DNA from 2 places in the Anaerobacillus sp. genome. Region 2 is predicted to be linked to the other one. Evidence: a T-box and tRNA genes for the amino acid it is inferred to sense, from the RefSeq annotation. Region 2 holds a T-box; the other holds one or more tRNA genes.
What was found. The T-box of region 2 lies ahead of ACK4M9_RS06030 (glutamine--tRNA ligase/YqeY domain fusion protein). A T-box ahead of a tRNA ligase gene usually reads a tRNA of that ligase, here a tRNA-Gln.

Region 1: it encodes a tRNA-Gln, which carries the amino acid that the T-box ahead of ACK4M9_RS06030 (glutamine--tRNA ligase/YqeY domain fusion protein) is inferred to sense. The anticodon was not compared.

Annotation. Positions count from the first base shown of each region.
Region 1 covers NZ_JBKBWN010000006.1:111,029-118,200, forward strand. Annotated here, with positions in the region: gene comGF (competence type IV pilus minor pilin ComGF) at 1-422, opposite strand, end outside; gene ACK4M9_RS10335 (prepilin-type N-terminal cleavage/methylation domain-containing protein) at 419-754, opposite strand; gene comGD (competence type IV pilus minor pilin ComGD) at 741-1,193, opposite strand; gene comGC (competence type IV pilus major pilin ComGC) at 1,195-1,500, opposite strand; gene ACK4M9_RS10350 (helix-turn-helix domain-containing protein) at 1,869-2,195, shown strand; gene ACK4M9_RS10355 (DUF2325 domain-containing protein) at 2,305-2,631, opposite strand; gene comGB (competence type IV pilus assembly protein ComGB) at 2,718-3,752, opposite strand; gene comGA (competence type IV pilus ATPase ComGA) at 3,752-4,795, opposite strand; tRNA gene ACK4M9_RS10370 (tRNA-Gln) at 4,939-5,013, shown strand; gene ACK4M9_RS10375 (helix-turn-helix transcriptional regulator) at 5,426-6,133, shown strand; gene ACK4M9_RS10380 (DUF2626 domain-containing protein) at 6,260-6,505, shown strand; gene ACK4M9_RS10385 (SAM-dependent methyltransferase) at 6,718-7,172, opposite strand, start outside.
Region 2 covers NZ_JBKBWN010000003.1:375,511-382,682, forward strand. Annotated here, with positions in the region: gene ACK4M9_RS06005 (endonuclease/exonuclease/phosphatase family protein) at 1-377, shown strand, start outside; gene ACK4M9_RS06010 (alpha/beta hydrolase) at 401-1,171, shown strand; gene ACK4M9_RS06015 (L-threonine 3-dehydrogenase) at 1,342-2,292, opposite strand; gene ACK4M9_RS06020 (glycine C-acetyltransferase) at 2,335-3,522, opposite strand; gene modA (molybdate ABC transporter substrate-binding protein) at 3,938-4,714, shown strand; T-box leader at 4,780-5,028, shown strand; gene ACK4M9_RS06030 (glutamine--tRNA ligase/YqeY domain fusion protein) at 5,092-6,747, shown strand; gene ACK4M9_RS06035 (hypothetical protein) at 6,946-7,172, shown strand, end outside.

The sequences.
Region 1 (7,172 bases), on a different contig from region 2:
AATGCCTCTATAGGTAACAAATGAGTAATTCTTCTTACATGTGTTTGATTATATAGGTCCACGACCGTAACATCAATGCCATTGGAGACTTTTTGGAAATGTACATCTGCTACTTTTTGCAGGGCAATTTCTTGCCCTTTTTGATTTACTTGCCTACGGATCCGTTGTTGAAATTGTGCATACGTTACTTGTTCGTTATTTTCCTGTTGGAGATACAAAACATTGTTTGCGACGTCAATCTTAGCAGATTTTTGAATATCAATCGCAAACTGTTGAAAAAATAAAGAAACCTCAATATTGTGGAGATGTTTTGGTTCATCTGAAATAAGCTTTACGAATTGAGGGATAAAGGAAGCAATAACGAGGAAAATCGAGAAGGCAAGTAAAACTTCAATTAGGGTAAAGCCATTGTTCTTTTTCATCTTTTGGCACTCTCACACCTTTCATAATGACGGTCATTGGCTGCATTCCAAGCGATACATGCCCTGAGCTCCTGATGGTCATTGTTGAAGGTGAACGTTAATTTATACGTAGTTTCTAAATCCGTTATATTAGTTTCCAAAAAAGATTTGTCTTCGTAAATCCAGCTTGTGATCGCCTTATCAAGGTAATATAGTGCATTTTTTTCCTGCTGAATAGCGATACGTTCATTGTAGACAATCAGTAAAATAGGGAGAACAATCGTCGTTACAACAACCAGGACCATTAACGATGTGATTGCTTCAATTAGGGTAAAGCCTTTACAATTGTTCAATGTAAAACCGTCCTTTTCCTAATAGTAGGACAAGTCGATAGCGATGGTCATTCATCCTTATCGTAAGACTACCAGACTTTTGAACGTTGCCATTGGGAAGAAAAGAAATGTCTGTTAATGATAATGTCCCTTGGACAATTGTTGTTCCTTCGACTTGGAACTTCCTACGTAAAATAACTTCTCCACCTTGGCGAATGATATATTCTTTACTGCCATTCAAGAAAACGACAGAGGCAACTAATTGCTGACTCAACGCCATTTGCTGGGCATAGTAAAGATCCTGTTGCAACTGATAGATAAACTGATTTCGTTCACTAGCGTCAGCAACTGCTCCGAGAGAAACTAGAGGGAGCGTCAATACAGTCGCAATAATAAGTAGAACAAGAGTCATCTCAAGTAAGCTGTGACCTTTTTCATTACGAAAATAAAGTTTATCCATATCACTTCACAACGACTTTATTATTTACTAAGATAAGTTCAGTTCCGTTTGGACAAACAATAGTATCTACATACTTGTCTTTTAAATCTTCTAATTTTACAGGGTACTTTTTATGTTCGACAAAGTAAGCTCCGACTTGCGCTTGTAATAAATCTATCGTAGCATCACAGCCACGTTGATTGGCAAGATCATTATTATTTGTCATATTTGGAATGGCAATGAGGAGTAAGATTGAAATAATCATTAAGACAATCATCATTTCGATTAGCGTAAATCCATCATTATTCTTAATACTTTTAAATTTCATTTTGTTCCACCTCTCAATATTTAATAAAACTTTTTAATATTGAGACCGTCTCTAACTAATGATCAGATTAATAAAATGATTTAAATTGGGGAGAAAACAATAGGAATTCACGAGGGGCGGTACTTTTTTCTTTCACCTCTTTCATTTAAGGTTTGTAGTAAAGTGGAGACAACGATGAATTACATGTAGTAACTCAGAAAAGGAATTAGACAAACACTAACAAAATTCCTGCTTTTTTTATAATTTTTATCATTTTTTTTGAAATTTAATGTAAATTTACCTATTCTCATGGTTCTATTTACAGAACAATCTATCAAATGTTATAATAAAATAATTATATTCACAGGGTGAGAAAGGAAACGATAAAGATGATTGGTGAACAAGTGAAAAAATTACGGTTAGAAAAAGGAATGTCTTTATCTGAACTAGCAGAAACTGCCGGTGTAGCAAAATCATACTTAAGTTCAATTGAAAGAAATATCCAATCTAATCCTTCCATTCAATTCCTAGAAAAAATATCTACTGTTTTAGGAGTAACTGTTGAATCCTTATTAAATGAAAATAAGGATAACAAAGCACAGAATAATCTTGATTCCGCTTGGATTGAGTTAGTCAAAGAGGCTATGGAGTCAGGAGTTAGTAAAGAACAATTTCGGGAATACTTAGAATTTAACAAATGGCGTAAAAACCAGTAATTATAAAAATAGATTTCCCGTGTACATGTCATGGAAAATCTAATCGAAAAGTCGAAAAAACTCCCACATATGAACCGCAATGGGAGTTTTTCTATTTTTAAAACAAGGTTTAATGTTTCATTGTTTGTTTACAGTCGTTATGTACAGGACACAACAATTCACACTTAGACAATGCTTGATAGATGGAACACCATGATCTTTTTGCATAGTAAACCGGTACTGATTGATCTTGAGCTTTTTTCTTTAACGTCTTAGCTAAATTATGATTAATAAAGTCAGTTAAAACAAGAATTGAATCGACGTTTTCAGGGATTTCCCGCTTCACCATTTGTACCTTTCTTCCACTTAAATGTGTCACCTCTGAAAACCCTAATTCTTCGAGTTTCTGAGGTATTGACCCCAGATGATCCGCTCCTACTATTAATAATGACCTCATATTACCACCCCTTTATTCAAATATTCGTTACAATCATTTTAACTGATAATGATTATCAATGTCAATATTTTTTTTCAGGATCAATACTATAACCCATTGATTAAAGAAAACACTGGTAACAATATAGAGACGAACATAAGTAAGATGATAATTCCTATAAGAAAAAATAATATTGGCTGAATAATCATAAACAGATTTTTCATTTTTGCCTCTAAATCATTTAGCAGCCATTGACTGTAATGTTCCAACTCCTCATCAAGGCGCCCATTTGCTTGACCATGCTCGACGATATAGGCTAAAGCTTTACAATAAAGAGTGTTGTAAAGTAACACATTCTGTAGTTTTTCCCCTGATTCCAAATGTGCGGTCATATTCTCTGCTTCTTTACTTATATAGCCTAAACCTTCAACGTTTTTAAAAATAGCTAAAGCATCATAAATTGCTAAGCCGCTCTTCATTAAACAGCTTAAATTAATGGAAAAAAAGTAGGTTATCATCCCTCTATAATAATTTCCTATGATAGGAGTTCTCGCATAAACTTTTGCTTGCTCCAGAATAGTCTTCTTTCTAAAAACAAAAACAAAGTATAAAGATATCGATAGAACGGTTGCTAAAAAAACTAGCGCGAATTTTGGAGAGTTTTCAACGAATAGGAGAAAGAGCCTCGTGATCAATGGCAGTTGAATATTCAACGTAGAAAACAAGTGCGTAAAGTGGGGAAATAAATAAAGATACATGATGACTAAAAACAAACCTAGGATCCAAAAGAGAAATAAAGGATATTTAATTAACTTTTGAAATTTCATCTTACTGTCTAGGGTCTTTTTCAATAAGTTGCCACCATCGATAAGTCCTCTTGATAAGTTCCCATAATATTCAGCAAAATAAACAAAACTTATAATATTTTTCGGTAATTGTAACATTACTAATGCTTCACTAATTGAGCTTCCTTTTTCAAGTCTCGCTAGCATCGATGTTAACGTCGGCTTGAGCTTTTCATTTTCATATTTGAGAAAGAATTGTATAGCTTCAGAGATTGTGTAGCCCTGTTCGGTGAGCGTACCTATTCTAATTAGAAATTCGACCTTCTCCACAGAATTCCAGCTATGTTTAGTTTTCATTAACATAGCCACCTCTCATATTCAGCTTCTCTCACAAAGCCTAATGCAATTCCTTTGTTAATCAGCTGCCCTAACTTCGGATAGTTGACTTTCATGTTGCTATAAGTTAAAACAGCGTCTAAAGGGCTTCCTGCAAGAATTTCGTAAACAGCTAACCTTCTCTTTTTCCGCTTTAACAAACAATGAATCGTGCACTCATTACCACAATACGGACAAGACAAGCCCACAAGCCTTTGTGAAACGAGCCCAATCACCGATTCTTTAATATCAACCTCGGCACAGCCGAATTCTCGCAACCTAGAAATACATCCTTTAGTATCGTTACTGTGAATTGTACTCAAGACTAAATGGCCTGTCATCGCTGCACGTATCGCAATTTTTGCCGTTTCGGGATCGCGAATTTCACCAATCATTATAATATCCGGGTCATGCCTTAATGTCGCCTTTAGTGCTTCGGCATAGGTTAAACCAGCTTTTTCGTTGATTTCCACTTGAATGAATGCATCTGTCTTTTTTTCAATAGGATCCTCAATCGTAATAATTCTCCGATCCTTCTGGCACTGATCATATAATAATGAATAAATTGTTGTCGTTTTTCCTGACCCAGTCGGACCAGAAATGAGTAATAAACCGTGAGCTTTTTTCATTAAGGTACGTAATTGAGCCGTTTGACTTTTGTAAAGGGAGAGTTCGTCTAAAGTGGCAACTTCATTTTGGGGTAAAACTCGAATAGCTAAACTTTCATGGGGAAATGTTGGTAATGTAGAAATCCGTAGATTAATTTGCTTGTCTCTAACTATCAAGGTAAGGGAACCATTCTGCGGTCTTCTTCGTTCACCAATATCCATTTTCGAACGAAATTTGAAGTGCGAAATAAGTTTTTCTGCATCAGAATTTCGTATTTTTTCTAATGGAAGTAAATGCGTCCCAATTCTGAGCTGCACTAGCGATGCTTCATGTGAAGGGACAATGTGGACATCTGAAGCTTTTTCTTGAACAGCACGTGAAATAATCGCATCACTCTTTTGTTCAATTATTGACAATAAAACCACCTTCTTTTTTTATAATTCAGAAACAGAAGCATTGAAACATAGAAGTCAAAAATCATATTCTACACTCTTTTTTATTTTCCTCTTTTTTTACGAATATTTTTTTGGGTTTCTTCCATACTAAGATATGTACTCGTTGGGATGTGGCCAAGCGGTAAGGCAACGGACTTTGACTCCGTCATGCGTAGGTTCGAATCCTGCCATCCCAGCCATAATAATAATCATACAATCGAGTGAATTTCATAATTATCATAATCGAGCTATTTCAAACTAAATGTAGTTGCGAATGTTTTAACGCAACTACATTTAGAACTTACTAGCGAAAATAATGAATTATGAACTTCATGAATCCTATAAAAAGATGACTTGTGAGAATAGTCATCTTTTTTATATGTGAATTTATGACAGGTCCCCTATATTATTGAAACTTAAAACAACTAACTAGTACATCCAAACAATGATTGTTGGCGCTACTTTGTGATGAAAACTGCCTCTAAATAGAAAAAATTCAAAAAAGTTTCATATAATTTCTACCTTTAGTCACATAATAAGCTTGAAAACGCATTTATTTATATTTGATACTGTATTATAATTAAGTCAGAATTTCATAGGGAGTGAAAATAGATGGAGCATCATACTCTAAAAATAACTGGCGTACTATCCGATCCAACACGTTTTTCAATATATCAATATGTAACAAAGCAACATCGAGATGTTACTGTACAAGAAATTGCTGATGCATTTGAAATCCATGCAAATGTGGCAAGGCTTCATTTAACTAAATTAGAAGATGTCAACATGTTAATTTCAGAAACGAAAAAAACTGGAAAAGGCGGACGTCCAAGTAGGTTTTATCGTTTGTCCGATGAAGTAGTTAGCCTCCAGTTCCCATATCGTGATTATCAGAAATTATCCGAAATTGCCATTGATACACTTCTAAGCTTAGGCGAAGTTGGTGAAAAAGCCTTAATGAAAACAGGACGTAAATTCGGCTATGAAACTTCACGAATGTACTTACAAGCGCTTGACTTAAACCTTAACGAGCTTTCTAATGAAGAAAAGTTAACTCACATTAAAACAGTAGCTCTTCAACAAGGCTTAAATCCAGAAATGCATTACGACAAAGAAACGCACGAAGTTAACTTTAGAATTTATAATTGTACATTTAAGGAACTAGTTCCTGATCGTGCTCCAATTTGTAAAATGCATCAAGCGTTAATTAATGGGTTTTTCGATTTCTTCTTCGGTGAAATTAACTTAAATAAAAACAGCTATATGTCCGACAGTATTGAATATAGTTTCTGTTCATACAAAACGTTAGTACTACCTTAACGTTGTTTACAAGTAGTTTTCAAATGGTATATAATAGACCTATTGTAATCTACTCATACACATTTAAATTTATTTTTTAATAAATTTAAATGTGTATATCCTATACATAAAAAAGGGGGGTTAAACGTGGAGCGTATGTATCGTGTTTTAAGCTTCTGGACAGGTATTTTCGCAATTTTATTTATGGTTGGTGACATGCATGCAACAGCAATTCTTTTCTTCGGTATTACTGGCGCATTTTTAGCATTAAGTTACTTAAATCTTTCAGAACGTATGTACTTATACATTTTTGGTGCTTTTCTTACATTATTCTTTGTTGGATTTACGTATTACACAACGTTTATAATGGTACCTGGTATTGGTGGCCATTAAGAAATATAAGAAAAGCGCAGAGCGCCTGCTGTGCTTCGACAAGCAACTTCTTGAGTACACATCTAGAAAGCTTTGCGACTAGTATCCGCAGGAGCAGCTGGCGCTCTGCGCTAGACAACTTTTAAAGTTCAAAAATTAACTTTCTTATCTTTTAAAAAAGGTGACTCATTGAGTCGCCTTTTTTATTGCTTTTGTATTATGCATGGTTGTTCTTAAAGTTGATAAGGATCATCCGTAAATAGCCGATAAGATTTGGAATTGGTCATACCTTTTCCGTGTAGAAAAACATGGAATGCAGCACTGATCCCAGTATCATTAATCAAAGTTTTTATGGCTCGGTTCAGTTTGCTTTTTTCTGAGAAAGGATTTGGATCGTAATTCTCTTGTAAAAATTTTAGCATCCCGATCTGTAATAGAAACCGACTTTGTTTTAACCCGACAATTTTTTCAAGACCAAGTTCATTGGCGATTGTTTCGTAGGCATCTAAGTGGATATGTGTAGTTAAATCCATTTCTGTTGGATGTTGTAGCGGATTATTAATCATTTGATGCTTGAAGTAACCACGTAGACTACCATCTTTCCTTTCTGGCAATGTCCAGTCTTCTTTCGTGTATCCATAATCAATCGTTACAACAAATCCTCTATTAAGAAAGTCGTTTATACTAG
Region 2 (7,172 bases):
ACCTTGGCTGGTGGAACGATGAGGACGAGCCGTTTAAAGCTCAAGTGGATAAGTTGATGACATTCCTGCCAGAAAATGAACACATTTTTTTGATGGGCGACTTCAACAATGATGCTGCTGTTCGAAACGAAGGTTACGATTATTTAGTTGGTAAAGGCTTTTATGATACGTTTCAACTAGCCAACGAAAAGGATAGAGGAATAACGGTACCTGGTCAAATAACTGGTTGGGCGAAAAACACCGATGATTTAAGGTTAGATTATATTTTTACAAATCAGCCTATTGCTGTGCAAAGTTCAAAAGTTATTTTTAACGGGGAAAATAAGCCGGTGATATCTGATCATTACGGAGTAGATCTCTTGATAAAGGAATGCTGATAAGAGGAGAAAAGGAGCCAATTATGTTCGAACATTTTGAAGTAACAATGAAACCGTTTAACCGCAAAAGAACGGTGCGAGTCTATTTACCAAATGATTATTACGAAAACGAAGATAAAGCGTACCCAGTTCTTTATATGCATGACGGACAAAACTTATTTAGAGATGAGGATGCCGGGTACGGTGTTTGTTGGGGAATTGCTGATTATCTTGATCAAAGTGAGATTGAGGTTATTGTTGTTGGGATCGATTGCAATACCGAGGGTTTTAAACGACTTGATGAATATTCACCTTGGAAAAGTACAACGATGAGTAAAATTTTCCCGATGTTTTCCGAGGAGATTGGTGGCGAAGGTCAACAATATATTGATTATATCGTCAATGAACTAAAACCAATGATTGATGAAAAGTATCGAACAAAGCAAGCTGAAACTGCGATGGCTGGTAGTTCAATGGGTGGCTTAATTTCTACATATGCCGCTTGTGCTTACCCAACGATCTTTAAAAAAGTAGCGTCAGTTTCTTCCGCCTATTGGTTTAATCAAGAGGAAATTGAACACTTTATTAGGGAAAGCGATCTATCATCTATAGAAAAATTTTATATGGATATCGGTACAAAGGAAGCGACAGAAACGATTGATGGTGAGCGTTATGTTCAATCAAGTAGAGATATTTATGCAATTTTGAAAGATAAAGTAAGTGATTGCCAATTCGAGATAATTGAAGATGCTCTTCACAATGAAGACGCGTGGCGAAAGCGAGTTCCCGAGATTTTTAGGTATTTATTCAGTTGATTAGTGCGGCATGAAGCAGTCTTTGTTGCTTTACTAGTCTCGCAAAAAGTGAATTCACTAAAATAAACCACAAAGAAAAGGCATAGAGAATTCTCTATGCCTTTTCTATAGATAAATCAAATGATTAAATCATCTGATTTTTATCATTAGATTTGTCTATTGGTTGCTTGTCAAACCGATACCGTTTTTTTTAGCTTGTTTAACATATCAACGGTCATTTTTGCAAGATCATATTCTGATTTGAAGCCCCATTCTTGTTTTGCTGCTGTGCAGTCAATGGCGTTTGGCCAGCTATCGGCAATCGCCTGTCTTGCTGGGTCAACGTCATAATCCATAACGAAGTTTGGAATATGTTTTTTAATTTCTGCGGCAATTTGTTCAGGTTCAAAGCTCATCGCTGTTACATTGAATGAGTTGCGGTGGATTAGCTTTGTTGGGTCGGCTTCCATCATATCAACAATCGCATTTAGAGCGTCTGGCATATACATCATATCCATGTACGTTCCTTTAGCAATGTATGAAGTGTAACGACCTTCTTCAATTGCTTTATAGTAAATGTCAACTGCATAATCAGTCGTACCGCCACCTGGTGGGGTAACGTATGAGATTAAGCCAGGGAAACGAAGCCCTCTCGTATCTACAGCATATTTGTGATAGTAATAGTCACATAGAAGTTCTCCTGATACTTTGTTTACGCCATACATTGTCGTTGGACGTTGAATGGTATCTTGTGGTGTTTGATCTTTTGGCGTTGATGGTCCAAAGGCACCAATCGAGCTAGGTGTGAAAAACTTGCAATCTAGTTCTCTAGAAACCTCTAAAGCATTCACAAGTCCACCCATATTTAAGTTCCAAGCAAGTAGCGGCATTTTTTCAGCTGTTGCTGATAGTAAAGCAGCTAAATGAATGACGGTATCAACCTGATGTTTTTTTGCTACTTCAAACATCGCTTCTGTGTTTGTTACATCTAATATTTCAAAAGGACCTGACTCAACGACAAGACCACCATTATCACGAATATCCGTAGCAATAACATTAGTTGCACCGTAAATGTCACGTAATTTAACCGTAAGTTCCGAACCGATTTGCCCTAATGCACCAGTTAGTAAGATTTTCTTCATATCGATTACCCCCTATTTCCGTAGTGAAGTGATTTTCAGAGTTTAAATAACCCCTAATTCTTTCCCTACTTTTTCGTAAATAGCGATTGCTTTGTCTAGCATTTCTTGTGTATGCGCAGCTGTTGGCATATTACGAACACGACCTGTTCCTTGAGGAACGGTAGGGAAGACGATTGATTTTGCGTAAACACCTTCTTCATATAATCGTCGACTGAATTGCTGCGTCAATTTTTCATCACCAATAATACAAGGTGTAATCGGTGTTTCACTTTCACCAATGTTAAAGCCAAGCTCTTTTAAGCCTTTCTTTAAGTAATGACCGTTTTCCCAAAGGCGATCATGAAGTTCAGTGCTTTCCATTAAGATTTCAATGGCCTTTTTACAAGCTGCGACATCAGCAGGAGGAAGAGCGGTAGAGAATAGGAACGGTCGACTTCTAACTTTTAACCATTCGATTAACTCTTTTTTACCAGCCACATAACCACCGACAACACCAATCGCTTTTGAAAGTGTACCGATTTGGAAATCAACTTTATCAGAGAGACCAAAGTGCTTAACAGTACCAGCACCTTTGCCTAAAACGCCTGAACCGTGAGCATCATCTACGTATGTGATCAAATCGAATTCTTCAGCAATTTGAACGATTTCAGGGAGCTTGGCAACATCGCCATCCATTGAAAAGACACCGTCAGTGATCACCATTATTTTGTTATATAGTCCTGATTCAACCGCTTCTTTTGCTTTTGCGCGTAAGTCCTCCATATCCGAGTGTTTTACACGAATGATCTTTGCTTTTGAAAGACGGCAGCCATCAATAATTGAAGCATGGTTTAATTCATCTGAAAGAATGGCGTCATTTTTATCCATAACAGCAGAAATAGCAGCCATATTGCAGTTAAAGCCTGATTGATAGGCAATTGCAGCTTCTGTATGTTTGAACTCAGCAATTTTTTCTTCAAGGTCAGTATGAAGCTCTAATGTTCCATTAATGGTCCGAACAGCGCCAGCACCAACACCAAATTCTTTAATGGCTTTTAAAGCCACTTCCTTCATGCGCTCATCAGTTGCTAGCCCTAAGTAATTGTTTGAAGATAAGTTTATTAGCTCGTTTCCATTTATTTTAATCATTGGCCCATTGGCACTTTGTAAGGGATCGATAACATTGAATAATCCTTTTGATTTTAGGTCATCGAGGTTTTCTTTTAAAAAGCTATCTAATACTTTAGCCACATTAATTCCTCCTTGTTATTCCTGAAAAGATAAATGTACACGCTGAGCGTACATGTAATGAAATTCTTATGTTAATATTTCTACGTTGTATAAATGATTTTATCACAATTAATTCGTTTTGTTTACCTAGAAAAGACAAATTCTTAGGAAAAAAATGATATTTTTGTAGTTTGATTAAATCGTTTACATAAGGGGGAAGTTTGTCTTTTTGGAATGGACAAATAGAGTGATGTTGACAATTAAACTCGAAAGGGCCTTTCAACATATAAACTCTTGGTATCAAATGAACCATTTCGTTGAAACATTATCAGGAGATAGTTTCAATCAAGGTTGAGCGGAAAATCATGAATGTTTTATGGTAGAATAGGTTGGACAGAAAAGAGTCGACTATTTTAGAGAGTAAGAGGGGAATTGAATGAGATTAATTAAATTAAAAATGATAGTTATTAGCTTATTGTTGTTTAGTCTGATTGCTGTTGGTTGCAACAACACGCAATCAGAAAACATTGAACTTAATATTGCCGCTGCTTCAGATTTAACCCTGGCTTTCACTGAAGTAGGTAAGGTATTTGAAGAGGAAACAGGTATAAAAGTTACGTTCTCATTTGGTTCAACAGGACAGTTAGCTGACCAAATTGAACACGGTGCGCCTTTCGACGTTTTTGCAGCTGCTAATAAACAGTTTATTGAGCAATTAGATGAAAAAGAATTAGTCGTAAGCGATACAAAAATGCTTTATGCTCTAGGGCGAATTGGACTTGCTACTAAGGTTGATCAACAACTTAAAATAGAAACGCTTGAACAATTAGTAGAGTCAGCTGTTGTAAAGGTGGCAATTGCTAATCCTGACCACGCTCCTTATGGATTAGCGGCAAAGCAAGCGTTACAAAATGCTGGGGTATGGGAAACGATTGAAGATAAGCTTGTATTTGGCCGAAATATTTCAGATACATTAACTTTTGTTGAAACGGGTAACGTCGAAGTGGCGATCATTGCACTTTCGTTAGTGAAAGAAGAAGAAGTCAACTTTACCTTGATTGATGATCAGCTGCACGCACCATTAGAACAAATGATTGCTGTCATCAAACAAACAAAGCATGAAGAACAAGCGAGAGCATTTATTGATTTTATTAGAGGACCAATTGGCAAGCCGATCATGGAGAGCTATGGGTTTGTTGTACCGGTAGAGTGACTTGAAACTTTTCATGAAATATTTATTTACATTTCCCTATTTTTGGTGATACTATGAACAAAATATGAAATGCGATGATGAGAAGAGTAGATCGTTTAATTCTTTAGCAGAGAGCTCCGGTAGCTGAAAAGGAGCAAGAATGAACGTTCGAAACAAGCCTCTGAGCAGCACATTGGAACCTAATCGGGGATGGTGTGACAGGAGCTCCTGTTATAGAGCTAGGGTATATGCTGATTGCCGTACCTGAAAAGGTTAATATGGTGACATATTAATAAACAGGGGTGGTACCACGAATTTGAAATCTCGTCCCCAAGACTTTACGTCTTGGGGGTGGGATTTTTTTATTTTGTCTAAAAAATAGGAGAGAGGGTTTGAAGATGAGCGAAAATTTTTTAGGAAAGTTAATTGAAGATGATTTGAGCGCCAATACTTTTCCAAGACCAATTTGTACGAGATTCCCACCAGAGCCAAATGGTTACCTTCATATTGGAAGTTTATTTGCGGTCCACACGAATTATATGATTGCCCAAAAATACCGAGGTCATTTCAACCTTCGTTTTGATGACACTAATCCGTTAAAGGAAGATATGAAGTATGTAAATGCTATCATTGAAGACATCGATTGGTTAGGATATAACACAAATGGTCGAGTATTTTACGGGTCTGATTATTCGGAGGAAATATTTGAAGCAGCGCTGACCCTAATTAAAAAGGGTAAGGCCTATGTTTGTGATTTATCACCAGAAGAAATAACCGAGTATCGAGGGACACTTACTGAAGGTGGAAAAAATAGTCCTTACCGAAATCGCTCTGTAGCAGAAAATGTCGGGCTGTTTATGAAGATGAAAAATGGCGAGTTCGCAAATGCCTCCAAGGTTCTAAGAGCAAAAATTGATATGAGTTCACCGAATATCACCTTGCGAGATCCAGTACTTTACAGAATTATTCACGCGCCACACTATCGAACAGGTGATAGTTGGTGTATTTATCCGTTATATGATTTTGCCCACCCGATTCAAGATGCCATAGAAGGAATTACGCACTCTTTATGTTCAAATGAGTTTTTGGAGCATCGCCCTTTATATGAGTGGGTTTTAAGAGAGTTAGATATTGCTGATCCGCCTAAACAACGAGAGTTTGGCAGAGTCAATGTAACCGGAGTAGTTACAAGTAAGCGTTATTTACGAGAATTAGTTACTGGGGCTTACGTAGATGGCTGGGATGATCCAAGATTACCGACGATTCGTGGCTTAAGAAGAAGAGGATTTACGCCTTCTAGTATTAAAAGCTTTATTGAAGAGATTGGGATTCCAAAACAACAAACATTTGTTGACATGGGCATGCTTGAACAATCATTACGTGCTGACTTAAAAGCAGAAGTCGTCAGTAAAATGGCGGTGCTGAACCCATTAAAAGTTGTCATTACCAATTACCCAGAAGGTCACATAGAGCCTTTGCCTGTCAAAAATAACAGTGAAAATGGAGAATTAGGTAATCGAGAGGTCCCTTTTTCGAAAGTTATCTATATTGAGAGCGACGACTTCATGGAAGTACCAATTCCGGGCTTTAAACGTTTAACGCTAGGTACTGAAGTGCGTTTAATGGGGGCTTATTTTATTAAGTGTCATGATGTGATTAAAGATGAGGCAACTGGCAATATCCGAGAACTGCACTGTACGTATGATCCAGAGACGAAAAGTGGCACTGGTTTTAAAGGAAGAAAAGTAAAAGGGACGATTCATTGGGTTTCTGCTGAGCATGGTATCAAAGCGGATGTTCATCTTTACAACAGGTTAATTATTACTGATGAGATTGGCAAAGACAAAGGCAAACCGTGGGAGGAAAAACTAAATCCTGAGTCACTTGTCATTTTGAAAGATTGTATGATTGAGTCTTCGGTAAAAGACGTGAAGCAAGAAGAGAAATTTCAATTCATTAGACACGGTTATTTCTGTGTAGATACAAAATATACAACAAAAGTTCGTTTAGTTTTTAATCGAATAGTTCCTTTGAAAGACTCCTGGAAGCGATAGTGAATAGTGGGGAGGCTGTCCAAATGCAATCCATCAGTAACTTCGTCAACTAGAAATAGATTGTCTACAAGGATACTGCGATAGTTGCATTTTGAGGTACGCTGAAAGTTATGGGGGCAGTCTCTTCTTTATTTGAAACCTTTCCTCTTTTTTTCTCGTCTAATATTTAAAATAGGAAAGCAGAAAGTAGGCGGGCTTATGAGATATTTATTGATAATCGTAATGTTTTTTGGATTAATAGGCTGTGGTCAAGGGAATGAGGGCGACAAAAAGACAGGATATCCAGGAGCTCAAAGTGAATATGAAGTGAAAATTCCAGTAAGATCAGAAGATGAAGCAGTTAGAGTTGTCCGAGATTTTGCGGCAAGTGAACTAAATGAACTGGCTTATTCAGGCTTATACTTACTCCACGATCCAAGCACCCA